Regions from separate parts of the Marinobacter sp. ANT_B65 genome, predicted to be linked through region 1. Evidence: predicted binding sites of a transcription regulator. Region 1 holds the regulator's gene; the other holds the start of a gene.
What was found. Region 1 encodes FliA, which starts transcription of late flagellar genes. Its sites were predicted from a motif close to CTAAAGTTTNNNNNNNNNNNGCCGNTAA; they were not measured.
Positions count from the first base shown of each region.

Region 2: CPA50_RS07595 (methyl-accepting chemotaxis protein) is a predicted target of FliA. The motif match lies at 2,074-2,101, and genes of this name have one in related genera.

Region 1 is NZ_NXGV01000001.1:1,013,259-1,017,371, reverse strand. It holds gene CPA50_RS04805 (chemotaxis protein CheA) at 1-548, opposite strand, end outside; gene CPA50_RS04800 (protein phosphatase CheZ) at 566-1,351, opposite strand; gene cheY (chemotaxis response regulator CheY) at 1,372-1,755, opposite strand; gene CPA50_RS04790 (RNA polymerase sigma factor FliA) at 1,917-2,660, opposite strand; gene CPA50_RS04785 (MinD/ParA family protein) at 2,690-3,502, opposite strand; gene flhF (flagellar biosynthesis protein FlhF) at 3,575-4,113, opposite strand, start outside.
Region 2 is NZ_NXGV01000001.1:1,613,690-1,617,802, reverse strand. It holds gene CPA50_RS07600 (hypothetical protein) at 1-156, shown strand, start outside; gene CPA50_RS07595 (methyl-accepting chemotaxis protein) at 158-2,044, opposite strand; gene CPA50_RS07590 (bifunctional GNAT family N-acetyltransferase/carbon-nitrogen hydrolase family protein) at 2,161-3,681, shown strand; gene CPA50_RS07585 (hypothetical protein) at 3,798-4,113, shown strand, end outside.

The sequences.
Region 1 (4,113 bases):
AGTTTGCTGTCAGTCACGGGACTGGGCGTATCCGCCTGCAAAGCATCCAGCAGCTGTTCAAACTCATCGTCAGTGATGTCACCACCATCAGAGGAAGCTGCCGGGAGGCCTTCCTGTTCAGAGCCTGGCTCCTGGCCGGCGCTCTGCGCAGTAGCATCCTGAGGCAAAGCCAGAGCGTCCAGTGCAGCAATCAGTTCAACAGGTGCGAACGTCAGCTCTTCGCGATTGCGGACTTGCTCAAACATGGCATTAACGTGATCCAGGACTTCCAGGACCACATCCATAAGTTCCGAATCCACCTTCCGCTTATGGTTGCGCAGAATATCGAAAACGTTCTCTGCCGAGTGGCAACAATTGACCAGAGCATCAAGCTGAAGAAAGCCTGCACCACCCTTGACGGTATGAAACCCACGAAAGATGGCGTTGAGAAGATCGCTGTCATCAGGGTGTTGCTCAAGATCGACAAGTTGTTCAGACAACTTTTCGAGAATCTCTCCGGCCTCTACAAGAAAGTCCTGCAGGATCTCATCATCGGCATCAAACGCCATGGGTTACCCTCATATATTCAGAAACCGAGACTGGACAACAGGTCATCTACGTCGTTTTGTCCCGAGACTACATCTTCACGCTCTTCAGCCTTCATCTGAGGCCCCACACCCTGCTCAGCAGACACTTCTTCATTGTCAATCTGATGCACAGTACCAGTGAGCTGATCAACATGGCTGGCCATAACCACCAGGCTGAGCATCTGTTCTTCCACGTCTTTGACCAGTGTCGTTACGCGCTGGATGACCTGTCCGGTCAGGTCCTGGAAATCCTGTGCCAACAGAATTTCCGAAAGACTGCTATAGATGGTGTCTGCGTCCTTGGTCAGGCTCACAAAAAAATTATCAATCCGGCCATACAGCTCACGAAACTCTGCCGGTTGCATCTCACGACGGCGCAGGCGTTGCCATTCCTCCCGCAAAGCAGAGGCTTCGTCACGTACTGCGTTTGCAACTGGCATACTTTCTTCAACCAGATCCATGGTGCGGTTGGCAGCCTGGCCAGTCATCTGAACCACGTAAGCGAGCCGGTCTGAGGCGTCTGTCATCATCGACAGAACTTCTTTCTGTTCGGCACTGCGTGGATCTATTTGAAAATTGCGGATTGATTCATGAAGCGTACGGGTCAGCCGGCCAACTTCCCGATACAGACTCTGATCCCGGACCTCGCCTAATTCATTAATCAGAACCATGGCACGGGCATAATCCCCGCTTTCAATGCTCTGATTGAGTTCCGCCGCTTGATGTCGAAGCTTTTCAGTTACTTCCGGCTCGAGACCGCGGTGGATCTTTTTGTTATCGCTCATACGATCCATCCAATCTCTGCTTACTGGATTCGTTCAAAGATCTTCTCAATTTTTTCTTTGAGAACGGCTGCGGTGAAAGGCTTTACAACATACCCATTAACGCCGGCCTGGGCAGCAGCCACAATCTGGTCGCGCTTGGCTTCAGCCGTCACCATCAGAACAGGGAGGGTCTTCAGGCTGTCATCCGCACGTACCGCTTTAAGCAGGTCAAAGCCAGACATTCCAGGCATATTCCAGTCTGTCACCAGAAAATCGTACTTGCCGCTTTTCAGCATGGGCAGAGCAGTGTTGCCGTCATCCGCTTCATCCGTATTTGTAAAGCCCAGATCACGGAGCAGGTTCTTGATAATCCGTCGCATTGTGGAGAAATCGTCCACAATGAGAATCTTCATGTTCTTGTCCAAAGGGACCTCCAGTTAATAAGACCCGGAATTCGTTTTGACCTTTGCGCTCAAAGTGTTGCAGGCCGCTGATTTAACCATCTATTGTCTGATCTTTATCACGGTTGTAAAGCACCGGTTACCAAATACTACACTCAAGCACGATCCGGACACCTAAGCCGGGCCTAACTGCCATCTTCATGGCGCCATTCCGAGAGCCTGCCACGCAGCCTCAACGCCGCCTGACTGTGAATCTGGCTGACTCTGCTTTCACTGACACCCAGCACAGCGCCAATTTCCTTGAGATTCAGTTCCTCCTGGTAATACAGGCTCAGAACCAGCTTTTCACGCTCCGGAAGCTGCTCAATGGCCGCGGCCAGACTGCTCCGGAAAGAATCTGAAGCCAGCCCGTCCAGAGGATTATCTCTGGTCTCTGTTTCTTCTATCGGCAGGTCTCCGGATTCATTGAGCTCATCAAGGCTAAAAAGTCGGCCACTGCTCGCATCGGACAAAGTAGAGTGGTATTCAGAAAGCTCCATACCGAGTTCTTCGGCAACCTCCGCGTCCTGGGCCTCGCGCCCCATACGGTTTTCAACTGTCCTGATTGCCTGGCTAACCCGGCGGGCATTCCGGTGGACCGAGCGGGGCACCCAGTCACCTTTACGGATCTCATCCACCATAGAACCGCGAATGCGTATACCGGCATATGTCTCGAAGGTAGCGCCTTTGGTGGAACTATAGCGTTGGGCAGCCTCCAGCAATCCAATCATGCCGGCCTGCATAAGGTCGTCCAGCTGCACAGAGGCCGGCAGCCGGGCAAGTAGATGAAGAGCTATTTTCTTGACCAGGGGCGCATGCGCCTCAATCAGTTCTGAGGAACTCTTTACGCCACTCTGGTTATAGATTCCCAGATTTTTCGTCAATGTCATGTATCCGGTATTGTTTGACGGGATCCGTTTCAGACTTCGACGAGCCGCTCCACAAAAAACTCCAGATGTCCCCGGGGAGATGAAGGTAGAGGCCAGCTCTCAACTTTGTCAGCCAGCGCCTTGATCGCGAGCGAGGCTTTAGCCCGGGGATAAGCGTCCAGCACGGCTTTCTGGCGCTGAACCGCTTTCTTCACGGCTTCGTCGTAAGGCACCATACCTACATATTGTAATGCCACATCCAGAAAGCGTTCAGTAACCCGGGTCAGTTTTTCGAACAAATGACGACCTTCCTGCTCGCTGCTCACCTGATTGGCAAGAATGCGAAACCGGTTAGTGGCGTAGTCACGATTCATCAGCTTGATCAGAGCATAAGCATCAGTGATGGATGTCGGCTCATCGCAAACCACCAGCAGCAACTCCTGGGAAGCCCGAAGAAAGCTTACAACCGCCTCGGAAATACCTGCTGCCGTGTCCACAATAAGCACATCAATCTGATCACCCAGCTCGCTGAAAGCATTAATCAGGCCTGCATGTTCCAGAGGGCTGAGCTGGGTCATGCGTTGAGTGCCGGAAGATGCCGGAACGATCTTGATACCGCCCGGGCCGTCAACCAGCACGTCTTTAAGATCGCACTCGCCCGACAGCACATCCTGCAGATTACGGTTAGCCGTAATCCCGAGCAGCACATCGATATTGCCCAGACCAAGGTCAGCATCCAGCAGAACCACACGCCTGCCCTTCTGGGCCAAAGCGATGCCCAGATTAACCGACACATTACTCTTACCGACGCCGCCCTTGCCGCCGGAAACTGCGATCACCTGTACCGGATGTGCTCTGCTCATACTATTTGTTATCTCTCGCAACGTTTAGCCGGATATGATTCACAGCTATACAAAACTCGGATTATCAGGGTTTCATGCCGTTTCGCGTGGGCGATCCGCACCTGACGGTAGCTCTGCTGCAGCCTGTTGCTGAAGCGTTTTGAGGCGCTCGACAGCCAGCCGCACAAGCGGAACAGCTTCAGCATGATGCAGGTCTCCGGGGATTTTTTGCCCGTTTGTGTAATAGGCCACCGGCAACCCGGTTTCCATCACAAAGCCAAGAGATTCACCCAGAGTCAAAGCCTCGTCAATTTTTGTCATCACACAACCCGTTAGATTTGCCATCTTATAGCAATGCCATACGGATTTCATAATACGCGGCTGGCTGGTTGCGGAAACTACGAGGTGGGTACGCACCTTGTGGTGACTACGGGCCAGCTCCGTCAGCTGTTCCTGATAACCTTTGTCGGAGCTGGTCAGCCCCGCAGTATCAATCAGCACTAGATGGCGATCCGAAAGCTCGTCAAGAATATCATCCAGGGTATGGCTTTCGTCCACGACCCGAACCGGCACATTCAGAATCCGGCCAAATACAAAAAGCTGCTCATGGGCAGCAACCCGGTAACGATCTG
Region 2 (4,113 bases), 600 kb from region 1:
CTTAATCAGTATTACGGTGCTGCGGCAGCAGACCTGCACCTTAACAGGCGAACCATCATTGTTCTGAACAACCCGTTCCTGAGTGAGGAATCAGAGCGCATCGGGCGCCAGACACTTAAAGACCTGCGCTGGCGCCTTGATATGCTCAACCGCTGAGTTATACCCGGAAGCGGGAAACATTGTCCTCAAGAGTACGGCCAATTTCTTCAATCTGGCCACTGTAGATATCGTTCTCACTCGCCGCCTTTGCGGCTTCCTGGCCCTGATCGGCAATGCGTGTGATCGCCGCGTTCAGCTCTTCGGTAACGGAGGTTTGCTCTTCCGAGGCCGTCGCGATCTGAGATGTCATTTCATTTATAGAGGTGATGGCTGCAGAGATTCGGTGCAGTGAATCCATCGCATCCTGTGCTTTTTCCATACTGACATTGGATACTGCGGTAGATGCCTTCATAACATTAACCGCATCGGTTGCGCCCTTCTGCAGACGCTCAATCATGTTGTTTATTTCTTCTGTGCTGGCCTGGGTACGCTGAGCAAGGTTTCTGACCTCATCGGCCACAACGGCAAAACCCCGTCCGGCCTCTCCTGCCCTGGCTGCCTCTATGGCAGCATTCAATGCCAGCAGGTTGGTCTGCGCGGCTATGCCCTGAATAACCTCCAATACGGACGTAATGGAGGTTACGTCGCGCCCAAGAGCATCTATCACGTTTGTTGCGGCACTGACCTCGTGAGACAGCTTTTGCACTGCATCCCGAGATGAAGCAACCGTTTCCAGTGAAGCCCGGCTGTCTTCATCTGCAGTGTTTGCGGCATCGGCAGTTGCCAGTGCGTTCTGGGCGATTTCATTGGCAGCTGCAGACATCTCGTTTATTGCTGTAGCCACCATATCAACTTCCGACTGCTGACTTTCAACACTGTTGCGACTGTTTCTGGCGGTGTTTCTCAAGGAAATCACATTACCAGCCAGTTCGTTGCTGCCCTGCTGCACTTCAAGGACAACATCATGAATCTTTTCTACAAATTGATTGAAGCTTGCCGCCAGTTGTCCGAACTCATCGCGGGCACTGGCATCGAGGCGCTGGGTAAGATCGGCATCGTTTGAGCCAATATCCGCCATGGCTGAATTCAACCGGCGAACCGGAGCCATCAATGTACGGATGCCCAGATGAAGGATCGCCAGAGAAACCAGGAGCCCGATGATCGCGATAATCACGCCTGTCTTGATAGCGCTATGGACCGGAGCATTTATCTTGTCCTCATTAACGAAGGTCCCCAGATACCAGTCAACGCCGCGCGCCTGGCTGATAGGGTGGAAACGAGCATTCCATGGAGTATCGTCTTGCTGGTAACTGTGCTCACCACCCTGAAGATTCGGAGCCTCACCCAGCAGTGTACGAATGTCTTTTCCAATCAGGGCTTTTTGCGGGTGGTACAGCACTGTGCCTTCGCGGCTGATGAGAGCTACATAACCTGTACCTGCCAGGTTGATGACAGAAAGCATGTCATCAATAGCTTTCAGCGTAATGTCTGCGCCTGCAACACCTGCGTATTCACCACGCTTTACCGGTGTTAATGATGAAATCACGGTTTCACCGGTACTCGCATCCAGATAGGGTTCGGTAAAGGATGAACTGCCCTGATCCATCGCCTTCCTGTACCAGGGGCGCGAGCGTGGGTCATAATCCGATGGCAAGGCAGCTTCGGCGGCTTCGGTTTTCATGAGCATATAGCCGTCGTTCCGGCCCACATAGACATCCTTGAAATCACCACCGCTTGAAATTGCCTGGAGCAGCGTGCGGACGTGTTCGTCCCCGGTCATTGTTTCGAGGGATCTGGCCGTGGCCTCTGTCATCGCGAGCCGGGTATTCAGCCAGTCAGCAATGCTTGCCGCATTCTGCTCTGCAGTATTTTCAATCAACGCGTCCACATAAGTTTCTGTGGTGTTTTGCAGCCGCAGATTGCCAGCAATAGTAAACGCGGCCATAACCATAATCAGCAGAACACTGAAGGTAACCAACAGTTTTTGACCAAATGTAAGATGCACCACACACTCCTGCAGTTTGCTTTCAATGGTTTTCGGCAGACTATGCGAAGTCTTTAATACCTTCTGATAAACTTGAGTGGCAAACTCATTTCTCTGTCATACCGGAGCCCATCTGAATGGCCCATGAAGAACTGCATCTCAACCTCCGTAACCTGACACTTGATGATTACGAACAGCTTCAGGTACTGATGGATCGTGTGTACGACGATATCGGTGGTGCCTGGCCAAAGGACACTATCAGAGCGCTGGTTGAACAGTTCCCGGACGGACAGATCTGCATTGAGGACAAGGACCAGCTGGTCGCGGTTGCGCTCACTGTCTCCGTCAAATACGAACGGTTCAGTAATCCGCACACCTATGACGACCTGATCCTGCTTAACGAGCAAATCCTGCATAACCAGAACGGCGATTCGCTGTATGGACTGGATGTGTTCATCGATCCGGAATATCGGGGTTACCGGCTTGGTCGCCGGCTGTATGAAGCGCGCAAGGAACTGTGTCGTTCGATGAACCTGCGGGCTATCCTCGCCGGTGGACGGATACCTGGCTACTACAAGTACTCGGATCAGTATTCCCCTGCCGAGTATATTGACCGGGTTGACCGCAAGGATATCTATGATCCGATTCTGAGTTTCCAGCTGTCCAACGATTTCCAGGTCACCCGCCTGATGCACAAGTATCTCCCGGAGGATAAGAAATCCCTGGGGTATGCAACCCTTCTGGAATGGCGGAACATTCTCTATACGCCGCCCTCCTCGGTACTGAACGAAAAGAAAACCCAGGTTCGCATGGGGGCTGTCCAGTGGCAGATGCGTGAATTTGGCTCAGTGGAAGAAGTACTGGAACAGGTTGAGTACTTCGTGGATGCGCTATCCGACTACAAGAGTGACTTTGCACTCTTCCCGGAGTTTTTCAACGCACCTCTGATGGGGCTGACTGACCAGATAGACCAGACCCGCGCCATCCGGTTCCTTGCAGGCTTCACCGATCAGTTCCGGGAGCGCATGTCCGATATGGCTGTGAGCTACAACATCAATATCATTACCGGTTCCATGCCACTGCTTGAGAACGACCGGGTTTACAACGTGTCGTATCTTTGCCACCGGGATGGCCGGGTGGATGAGCAGCGCAAGATTCATATTACCCCCCACGAGCGTCGGGACTGGGTTGTTGAAGGCGGGGACAGGTTTGAGGTCTTCGATACGGATGCAGGACGTGTCGCGATTCTTATCTGTTACGACATCGAATTCCCTGAACTTGGGCGAATTGCAGCCAGCAAGGAAGTGGACATCATCTGTGTGCCCTTCTGGACAGATACCAAAAACGGATATTTGCGGGTTCGCCACTGTGCCCAGGCCCGGGCAATTGAAAACGAGTGCTACGTAGTCATTACCGGCAGTGTAGGAAACCTGCCGAAGGTAGAAAACCTGGATGTGCAGTACGCCCAGTCGTCAGTGTTCTCGCCCTCTGACTTCTCTTTTCCACACGATGCCGTAATGGCGGAAACAACACCTAATACGGAGATGATCATGTTCTCTGATATGGATCTGGAAAAGCTGACACTGGTGCGTAATGAAGGGTCAGTTACCAATTTAAAAGACCGCAGAATTGACATGTATGAAATTATCACCCGTTAAGTGTTGAACAACAGCCTCAAAGGTTTATCGTATGACACTGATGGCGTTGCAAAACCTTCTGTCAGTGTCTATTGTTTAATCAATATCAAGTCAGCCTTTTCAGAGACTCAGTATTCATGAAGGACGCGTTACCCGATCTTGTCGCCCAGTTTATCGTCCGGCACGGCCTTTTCCGCAAGGAACGGGTCGAGGCCGCTCTGTTTGAGCTGGATGCCTATGGTTGTGTTATGAAGACGGACAAGATCTTCAACCCCGGCGATACCGTTATGCTCGATCTGATTATGGACATGCCGTTTGACAAGATTCGTGCAGAAGGCATCACCGGGCTCATCACCGAGCGCAGAAAGCACTGTAGCAATTTCTTCTACTCGATTGATTTTGTTGACTTGACGTCAGATGGAGGTTCTGGACTGGAAGATAAGTTACGCCGCA